Regions from separate parts of the Paenibacillus sp. FSL E2-0190 genome, predicted to be linked through region 1. Evidence: riboswitches for the same ligand, from Rfam matches in the RefSeq annotation. Region 1 holds a riboswitch; each other region holds the start of a gene.
The links. A riboswitch is a leader RNA that binds a small molecule or an ion and turns the genes downstream of it on or off. The one in region 1 is predicted to bind thiamine pyrophosphate.
Positions count from the first base shown of each region.

Region 2: linked by a shared signal. The riboswitch ahead of NST25_RS02120 (ABC transporter substrate-binding protein) and the one ahead of NST25_RS09480 (thiamine phosphate synthase) in region 1 are both predicted to bind thiamine pyrophosphate.
Region 3: linked by a shared signal. The riboswitch ahead of NST25_RS12680 (ABC transporter ATP-binding protein) and the one ahead of NST25_RS09480 (thiamine phosphate synthase) in region 1 are both predicted to bind thiamine pyrophosphate.

Region 1 covers NZ_CP150306.1:2,229,001-2,232,279, forward strand. The annotation lists gene NST25_RS09470 (GDSL-type esterase/lipase family protein) at 1-296, shown strand, start outside; gene NST25_RS09475 (SDR family oxidoreductase) at 534-1,406, shown strand; TPP riboswitch at 1,494-1,595, shown strand; gene NST25_RS09480 (thiamine phosphate synthase) at 1,712-2,314, shown strand; gene thiS (sulfur carrier protein ThiS) at 2,353-2,556, shown strand; gene NST25_RS09490 (thiazole synthase) at 2,612-3,279, shown strand, end outside.
Region 2 covers NZ_CP150306.1:480,070-483,348, forward strand. The annotation lists gene NST25_RS02115 (MTH1187 family thiamine-binding protein) at 1-203, opposite strand, end outside; gene NST25_RS02120 (ABC transporter substrate-binding protein) at 282-1,331, opposite strand; TPP riboswitch at 1,493-1,603, opposite strand; gene NST25_RS02125 (hypothetical protein) at 1,762-3,213, opposite strand.
Region 3 covers NZ_CP150306.1:2,941,730-2,945,008, reverse strand. The annotation lists gene NST25_RS12685 (amino acid ABC transporter substrate-binding protein) at 1-689, opposite strand, end outside; TPP riboswitch at 912-1,015, shown strand; gene NST25_RS12680 (ABC transporter ATP-binding protein) at 1,214-1,909, shown strand; gene NST25_RS12675 (ABC transporter permease) at 1,890-2,666, shown strand; gene NST25_RS12670 (ABC transporter substrate-binding protein) at 2,663-3,279, shown strand, end outside.

The DNA of each region.
Region 1 (3,279 bases):
ATGATTCGAATCTGGAGCCAGGAGCTAGAGGTGCGATGTACTATCCTCTTGTATCCTGGACGCAGCTTGTTGATACAGCGGACATTTCTCCTTATTTAATTTCAAAAGTGAAAAGTGCATATGAATTAGGACTCATTAGATCTGAAGTGGGGATTGCCAGAGGCGAAATGGTCAATGGGACAGAACTAGAACCTAAAGCTATAGTGACCCGGGAGAAAGCGGCCAAAGCTCTGTACTTTATGTGGGTGCTGGAACATGAAGTGAATGCAGAAAATCATGTTTCTTCTCTAAAATAGTCAGGGTGAACAATTCAAGGCACAGCAGCGATGCTGTGTCTATTTGTATGCAGTGAATTCCTCTCCACTTACAGCAGTGTATCTCTCACGGTTGTTTATTTCTACTTTCATTGTGGTAAGTAAGATTCGTAAAGCAATTTAAGAAAATGACAAACCCAGCGTATAAACGTGCATAGTTGTGCCATCCTAAGACGATCAGTTAACTATCAATTTGCTTAACGAGAGGAGATAGGGAAGATGTCAGGCAACAATAAACAAGCTACAAAAACCTTACCCCCACAGGAGCAGCATCATCAGCCAGGGATTGAGAGTGAAATGACGCCGCTGCCCAAATACGAGCCGGCAAATTATAAAGCAGCAGGTAAACTGCAAGACAAGGCGGCATTAATTACCGGTGGAGACAGCGGAATTGGGCGTGCAGTTGCTGTGCTTTTTGCTAAAGAAGGCGCTGATGTGGTCATTTCATATCTTAATGAACACTCAGATGCAGAGGAAACTAAACGTCAGGTCGAGCAGGAAGGCCGCAAATGTATCCTAATTCCAGGTGATATCGGTGACGAGAAATTCTGTAAGGATCTTATTAAACAGACGGTGGAGGGCTTAGGAAAGCTTGATATTCTCATCAATAACGCGGCAGAGCAACATCCGCAAGCTAAGATCGAGGATATTACTTCCGAGCAGCTTGAGCGTACTTTCCGTACGAATATATTTGCGATGTTCTATTTAACAAAAGCAGCTATGCCTCATTTAAAAGCAGGATCTACCATTATAAATACAACTTCAATTACCGCTTATCGCGGAAGCCCGCAGCTGCTGGACTATTCATCAACTAAAGGAGCTATTCTTAGCTTCACACGATCCTTGTCCACGAATCTGGCAGAGAAGGGCATACGGGTAAACGGTGTTGCACCAGGTCCAATCTGGACACCGCTGATTCCCTCTACCTTTGATGCAAAACAGGTTAGCGAGTTTGGAGGTACACAGCCTATGAAACGGCCTGGACAACCAGAAGAGCTGGCACCAGCCTATGTATATCTGGCCTCTGACGATTCCAGTTATGTGACTGGACAGGTTATTCATGTAAATGGTGGCGAGGTAGTAAACGGTTAGATCAGTACAGCTAATGTGAATAAATGGGTGTATTTCAATAAAAAAATATGTTACTATAAACCACGTTAGCATTTTAAAATTGTATATTTATGTCACTAGGGGTGCCGATTGGCTGAGACGGAATGGATTTCCGGACCCTTTGAACCTGATCTGGTTAAGACCAGCGTAGGGAAGTGGAGGACGAATTTCTGTTATCGGGCTATTTATAGTGCCGTCTATATACAGATTCTGACTGCCTTCCTTACGGGAGGCAGTTTTTTTGTTTTTTACTGACCTATAGGGAAGTGAGAGAGGAGATCGTGATATTGCAAGCTGAGATCCATCTAATATCAGACGGCAAGCTGCAACTGAGACATTTTGTTGAACTAGCTGTCACGGTGCAGATATGGGTCGATTATATTCACCTGAGAGATAAGCAATGTCCTGCACACGAACTACTCGCTGCGGCACAGGAGCTGTTGGCTGCCGGTATGCCCGCTACCAAACTGATAATCAACGACCGAATAGATGTAGCCTTGGCAGCTGGTGCCGCGGGGGTTCAGTTGGCCTGGCACAGTCTGAGTCCGGGTACAGCCCGGCGAATTGCACCTCAGCTTCGGCTGGGGAGATCGGTTCATTCTCCGGAAGAAGCGGCGAATGCCTCAGAGCAGGGAGCTGATTATTGCTTGTTTGGTCATGTATTTCCCTCGGATAGCAAGTTAGGGCTGCCCGCACGTGGGTTAGAGCTGCTTGCAGAAACGGTGAAGACCAGCTCTATTCCTGTAATTGCGATTGGCGGAATTAGCCCCGCTAATGCGGCGCAGATCATCAGGAAAGGTGCGGCAGGAGTTGCTGTGATGTCCGGTATTTGCGGAGCGGATGATCCTTATGAGGCCGCCAAAGCTATTCATAAGGCGGTTCATTCATAGCCTGGAGGTAACAGCACGGGCGAAGGGGGTGATTCAGAATGAAGCTGTTGATTAACGGGAAATCCGCAGAGTGTTCTGGTGGTATTCAAACTATAGCTGATTTGATCAGTCTTCCTGAGTGGTCAGGTCGTCTGATGATCATTGAGCTGAATGGAGAAATTGTCAGTAAGGAGAATTATGAAAGTACTGCTCTGAGCGAGGATGATCGTTTGGAACTGGTGCACTTTGTTGGTGGGGGTTGAGATGGAGCGGTATAGAATTTTGAGAAATTTATAAGAACCAAAGGGAGGTAATTTCATGCATGACCCGTTACATATTGGCGGTATCGAATTAACCAGTAGATTATTTATCGGAACCGGAAAATATAGCCGGAATACGTTGATCCCCGAAGTGATCGCAAGCTCTGGTTCTCAGGTGATTACTGTAGCGCTTCGCCGAGTGGACCCGCAAGGTGGAGCAGAAAATATCATGAACCACATTCCCGGCCACATGACTCTTCTGCCTAATACCTCAGGAGCGCGTACAGCGGAAGAGGCAGTCCGTATTGCAAGATTAGCAAGAGCTGCGGGACTGGGGAACTGGGTCAAGATCGAAGTGATCAATGATCAGAAATACCTGCTTCCAGATAATCTGGAGACCATACGAGCTACAGAGATTTTAGCAGCGGAGGGTTTTGTAGTATTGCCATATATGAGTCCGGACCTTTCGGCTGCTTTACGTCTGAGAGATGCCGGTGCTGCTGCTGTGATGCCGCTTGGTGCGCCGATCGGGACGAATCGCGGCCTGCGCACTAAGGAGCTTGTGCGTATTCTTATTGAAGAAGTGAATTTGCCGATTATTGTAGACGCCGGGATTGGCAAGCCCTCGGAAGCGGCGGAAGCAATGGAGATGGGGGCCGCTGCTGTTCTGCTTAATACGGCTATTGCAACGGCACGTAATCCGCTCGTCATGGCGGAAGCGTTCCG
Region 2 (3,279 bases), 1.7 Mb from region 1:
GCTTCGATCAACGCCTCCTGCATCTGACGCACAACCTCCAGCAGCTCGCTAAGCTCACCTTCCATTGTGGTTTCCAGTGGATTCACTTGATGTTTAACACCGGATTTCTGAATGACCTCAATCGCTTTATCTACGTATGGGATGGAATCCTCATTGTTCGGAGTTTTTGGAATTACTTGAATGCTTAGTAGGGTGTTAGCCACAATAATCAATCCTCTCATTTTATAAGGTAAGTTTAAAAAGCCAACTTTGATAACGAAGTAATTCATTACAATTGTTGTTTACTCCGCCGGTAAAAAATCATTACTGAATGCACTAGCAGCATCCAGCGGTTTATCCAGCAACTTCAGATCGTACATCCAGTCGCCATAATTCTGCCAGACCTCGGTTTTTTGCTCGCCCCAGCGGGCAGCATCGTCCTTGTATTTTGGGCTAAGCCATTTTTGGCTAGCTAGGACAAGGTCGGCGTCCAGGTCAGGAACGGCCTTCGATAACATACCGGCAGCCTCTTCCGGATGATCTATGGCATATTGATAACCTTTTGATGTGGCTTTCATGAAGGCCTTCACCAGATCAGGATGATCTGCAATTTGCTTCTCACTCGTCGTCAGCACAGGCGTGTAATAATCGAGCTGCGGCGCATAATCCTTTAAGTACAGCATATCCAATGGCTCGCCACGCAACTCAGCCTCAACACCAGTCCAAGCGTAGAAAATCCAGGCGAAATCAATGTCACGTTTGACGGCGGTAAAATAATCAGCTTCACCGATACTGATCAGCTTCACCTTTTTCACATCGCCACCTTCAGGATCCATGATAGCTTTCATGGCTGCTTCTTCGGCCGGTGAGCCCCAGCCTCCGTAGGTTTTACCTTCGAAATCCTTTGGTGATTTAATATTGCGATCTACTGGAGCAGCGAATCCCGACGTATTATGCTGAATAATAGCTGCTATCGAGACAAGGGGCACGCCTTGTAGACGGGCTAGTGTTAATCCTTCTTGGGCGCTGATGCCAAATGCGGCTTCGCCAGAAGTAACCATAGTATCAGAACCCGCTGCGCCTGGCTGAACGATCTCGACGTCCAGACCTTCTTCAGCGTAGTAACCAAGATCCTTAGCTACGTATAGACCGGTATGATTCGTGTTCGGTGTCCAGTCGAGTGCGACTTTAACTTTGGTGAGCTCTTTTGGAGCATCCGTCCCAGCCGCAGCAGTTGGATCAGTAGCATTTGCTTTGTTTCCGGCTGTATTCCCATTGTTGCTGCCGCATCCGGCAATGGCAAGAATGAGTACACAGGTGAGGCACAACGTAAGTGCTTTTTTAAGGTGCATGTCTTCTTCTCTCCTTTAAGGTTACAAGAATCCCGTCTTCACAACATGAACCGTAAAGTGTAGTATGTACGTTTTTCTACATCTTTTAGTGATCTTACAAAAAAAGCGCCCCGAGTGATCGGGACGCTGGCTTGGCGCAAGGTTAGTTAAGGTCACAGGGACCAGAACCAATTGGCGATTCCTACGCTGGCATTATCCAGATCAGGTATAAGGGTCAGTATCTTGTGGGATACAATCTCAGCCGGCCAATTCCAGCACCCCTGGTTCTATGAAGTTAACGGGTATTTCTATGTGCAATATAAGTAAGCATAAGTTTTGTACCCATACTTTATATCTTATATTTCTCGCATACGGTGTATTATAGACGGCTGTACTCGGAATGTCTAGTAGTGCACTCCTGAATTTTTCCAATCAAGTAGTTTCTTTTTTGCTAGTCTAGATCTTTATATTTCTTGCGGTGACGCCGTTTAAGCTCACTAACCAGCGCCCCTAGCGTGAGGACAACGCTGATCAGAATCCCGCTCATGATCACGAAGAGGGCAAGAAATTCAAAGGGAGAATAACCAATCATTTTACTCCATTGAATCTTTCCATCCAGATCGTCAATGACCTGATTCATGCCGTAAATCCCGCTTACTACCGTAAATACAGTAAGAATCATCAGCAGATTATCCCGTCGCTTGGACTGAAACTTATCCTGATACTGAAACAGGTCATTTAAGGTTTCTTTCACTTCCTCGAACAAAGCGTCGTTTCCGTATACTTTACGCAGCTGAAGAAATATCTCCCGGCCCTGCGACTGGGAAATCAACTCCAAGAAGTAGAACTTTGCCGAGAACTTATTGATGGAGTAGATTAGATTGTCTATTTCCTCATAATCATGATTAATCCGAAGTCGGGAGTGCATATTGGCGAGCTTTAGCAGAACGATTTTGTGGAAAATATTGAGTAAAAATCCGTAATAATATTGCCCGTACATCTGGTTGGCTAGACTAACAGCAATCTCCTGTTCAGCGCGGGTCATGCAGCAAAAGGTTTGCTCATTCATCATATAATATGTGTCTGGACCCCAGCGATTATAGGAATGCTCATGACAATAGTTTGCAATATACGCTGGATCGCTGGCACTGGCATAGGGCTTTCCGTTCAGATTAATTCCATCAAGCTGTGAGGCGCGATAGCGTAGATTTACACTAATCTCATCAGAGCTTTCTTCATTCTGAAAGCCGTAAAAAGCTTGCACCTGCATTCTTTCATCTACGAAAAAAGGAAGGGTCTCGAAATAAGCCCCATTGATATCCGATTGATCCAGATATGGCTCCAGTCCATCCACCAAATTTCGGAAGACAAAATCCTCTACCATCTCATAGGTCTGTTCCCCGCAATGAATATAAGTGTAATCATCCTGTATGAAGGTATTCTCTAGCGCACGGAAACGATCCGCGAATTCTAGGGCAATACTAAAGGGAATTGAATCCCCCTCCAGCTGGACACGTATCGTCACGAATCCAAGCTGAAAAGGACATATGAATATATCCGTCGAGAGAATTTTGAAAAATATAGATTGCTGCGGAATCTCCAGAATGCAGTCGAGATTATTTACTCTGGAAAAACGGCGAAACGAGTCGGCATCCTTCCTGCGTGGAAAAAGGACATGTGCAGCAAACGGTAAATAGGTGCGCTCCATTCGTTCATGGGAAACACAGTAGCCATCTCCGTAATAGGCAGCTTCAAGCTCTTTATTATCCAGAAAAAAACGTGTGAAGCCGTCGTCCTGTAATTGCTGGATAAGCTGCTTAGAATCGCCCTTTTTTATAGAAAAGGGAAATATAAACTGCATGAGCGCAGTATGTAACAAAGGCTCAGTTGAAGACTCATTCATTCATCGTCCATCCTTGTGCTCAGAATATGCTTATAGATCACATTACCCTAAAAGGATAACGTTGAT
Region 3 (3,279 bases), 710 kb from region 1:
ATCTCATCAACCACTTTAATTTTTGCATCTGGTTTTTGTTTTTTCAGATCCAGATAAGACAAGCCATCATTCACAGTTGCATCAATACGTCCCGAAGTCAGCAGATCCATCGCTTGATTGAAACCGTCCGTAGCTACGATTTCAGCACCGTTCTCACGAGCGATGTCGGATAAGTTACTAGTCAGGGATTGTCCTGCTTTTTTACCCTTTAGATCAGCAAAGGTCTTAATATCCTCATTGTTTTCGCTCACGATCAATACTGCCTTGGATACAATATAGGGTTCAGAGAAATCATATTTCACTTTGCGATCTTCGTTAATGGAAACTTCATTAAAAATGACATCAAACCGTTTCGCATCCATCCCAGCAAAAATACCATCCCACTGAGTTTCAAAAAATTCAGCTTCAACACCTAAACGTTTGGCTACTTCTTCGGCAATTTCCACGTCAAAACCCGTCAATTTCCCCGCAGTGTCATGATAAGTAAAAGGTGCATAAGTCCCTTCTGTACCTATCCGCAATTTGCCGCTGGCCTTCACAGCCTCCAAACTGTTTTGCGCTGAAGATGCTGCTCCACCATTCGTTCCAGCTGTTGGTTCAGCAGCCGTATTGGTATTCGAATTATTGCCGCAAGCCGCTACAAGGACCACGGTTAACGCCAATATAATAGTTAAACTCCATTTTTTCATTATTAAATCCCCTCTCTCTATCCGGTTTTTTTCCGGTAAATTGAATAGTACACTGCCATCACATGATCGTCAATACTTTTTTCCGATTATATACATCGGAATTGTAATATTAACTAGATTTCTACTTATATCTTACCCAATCTTGGATTAATCCTTCACTTCTTTCTCTCTTTACTTCTCAGAAAGATATGGTATATTTATAAACAAATTAATATGGACCTGTTATTTCACTAGGGGAGTCGGCCGACTGAGACGGAGCTTCAAGCTCCGGACCCTTGGAACCTGATCTGGATCATACCAGCGGAGGGAAGTGGAGCAGAATTTTCATCAAGCATGTTAAGTGTTATTATGCAGAATGAACTTTTTGACCCATTCATTTCCTCTGGAAATGGATGGGTCTTTATTTGTTTAGACGCTCCACAAAAATATTAGGAGGTTAGATCATCACGACCATTTTATCTATTCAAGGCCTAACCTACTCTTTTCCGGAAACTGAACAACCCCCTGTATTCGCAAATCTATCCATGGATATCAGGCAAGGGGAATTCGTCTCCGTAGTAGGTGCTAGCGGATGCGGGAAAAGCACATTTTTCAAAACGGTTGCCGGTTTACTCGAACCTACTCATGGAAAAATAAAACTCCCTACGCTCCCCTCAACCGCTAGTCGTTTAGGTCAGATCGCTTATATGCCTCAGCAGGATTTATTGCTGCCTTGGAGAACAGTGCTCGACAACTGCCTTTTGCCCTGGGAGATCAAGCCCAGATTTAGTAAACAGAAAACGATCACTCAGATTCGGGAAATGTTGGCCCGCTTCGGCTTAACAGATGTAGAGAAGGCTTATCCCCATGAACTTTCGGGAGGTATGAAACAGCGAGTAGCATTTCTGCGCACCTTAGTGGCTGGAGGCGGAAGTGGTCTTATGCTGCTGGATGAGCCCTTTGGCGCTCTCGATGCCATGACCAAACGTGAGATACACCGTTGGCTGTTGGAGTTATGGGGTGAACTGAATCAGACGATTATGCTCATCACTCATGATCTGGAAGAAGCCCTATTGCTCAGTGACCGGATTTATTTATTATCTGGCGGTACGCACAGCGAATTACAGGAGATCATTGTCGATCTACCAAAACCAAGACATTATAAGATGAACTATGAACCCCGGTTTATAGCACTACGGGCAGAGTTGGAGCGAAGATTGCATGCAACCTATACCTTTTAAAAAACATCTAGACAACTATGGTCCCTTCCTTCTTCTGGTACTGCTCATTCTTGTAATCTGGGAGTCAGCTGTTCGCCTTCACTTGATTCCAGCCTTTATTCTCCCTGCACCTTCATCTATTGGCATCGCATTGATCGAGCACAGGCAATTATTATTTGGACAGCATTTATTAGCGACCTTGCAGGAGATACTGGTAGGTTTTGTCCTTTCTGTGATTTTTGGTGTATTGCTGGGTATTGGAATGTTCCTGTTTCGCCCCGTAGAAAAGGCCATCTATCCCTTCCTTATCATTAGCCAGACGGTCCCATTAATTGCGCTATCGCCCATTTTTATTATGTGGTTCGGATATTCGCTGTGGAGCAAAGTGGCTGTGGTGTTTTTGACGGCTTTTTTTCCAGTTGTAGTGAGTACATATGATGGACTTCGTACAAGTGGCCAGACTTACAAGGACTTATTATTAACATTTGGTGCAAACCGCTGGCAGCTGCTTGTCAAAACCCAAATTCCACTGGCGTTGCCTGCTTTTTTCTCTGGCTTAAAGCTGTCCATTGTATACTGCGTCATCGGAGCTACTATCGGGGAATGGCTCGGCGGCAGTAAAGGACTCGGTTACTTCAGCCGCAGAATGGCCGGAAATATGCAGAGCGATGAAATGTTCGCGGCTGTATTTCTGCTGTCCGCGCTTGGTGTTGTGCTTTTTCTGGCGATAGCTTTACTCGAACAATTATTTTTAAAGAAAAGAGGATCTAACCAATGAATCATTTAAAATCACCACAACGAGGACTTATTTCTGTATTTCTAGTATGCACACTTTTGCTCTTAAGCAGCTGCGGGAAGGCAGACAAGCTAAATAACAACTCCCAAACCGGTTCCTCCAATTCCGAAAATAAACAGTCACACAAGCTGACGATTATGCTTGATTGGTATCCCAATGCCGTTCATTCCTTTCTATACGCTGCGCAACAGCAAGGTTTTTTCCAAGAGGAAGGTTTGGATGTCGAGATCAAAATGCCTGCGGACAGCAATGACGCCCTAAAGCTTGTAGCAGCAAATCAAATTGATCTAGCGCTCAGCTATCAGCCTCAGGTACTTATGGCACGCGGCGAGAAAATTCCTGTACGTTCGATTGCAGCTATCGTGCGGCATCCACTGAATCATCTGATGGTTCCTCAGGCAGGCAGTATTCATAGTCCCAAAGAGCTCGTGGGAAAACAAATCGGCTATTCCTCCATTCCGCTCTATGAAGCAATGATTCGGACAATGATCCAGAGTGATGGAGGCGATCCTTCATCCGCCAAGCTGATTGACGTAGGTTTTGACCTTATCCCTGCGATCTCTACAGGACAAGTGGACGCAATAATGGGCGGGTT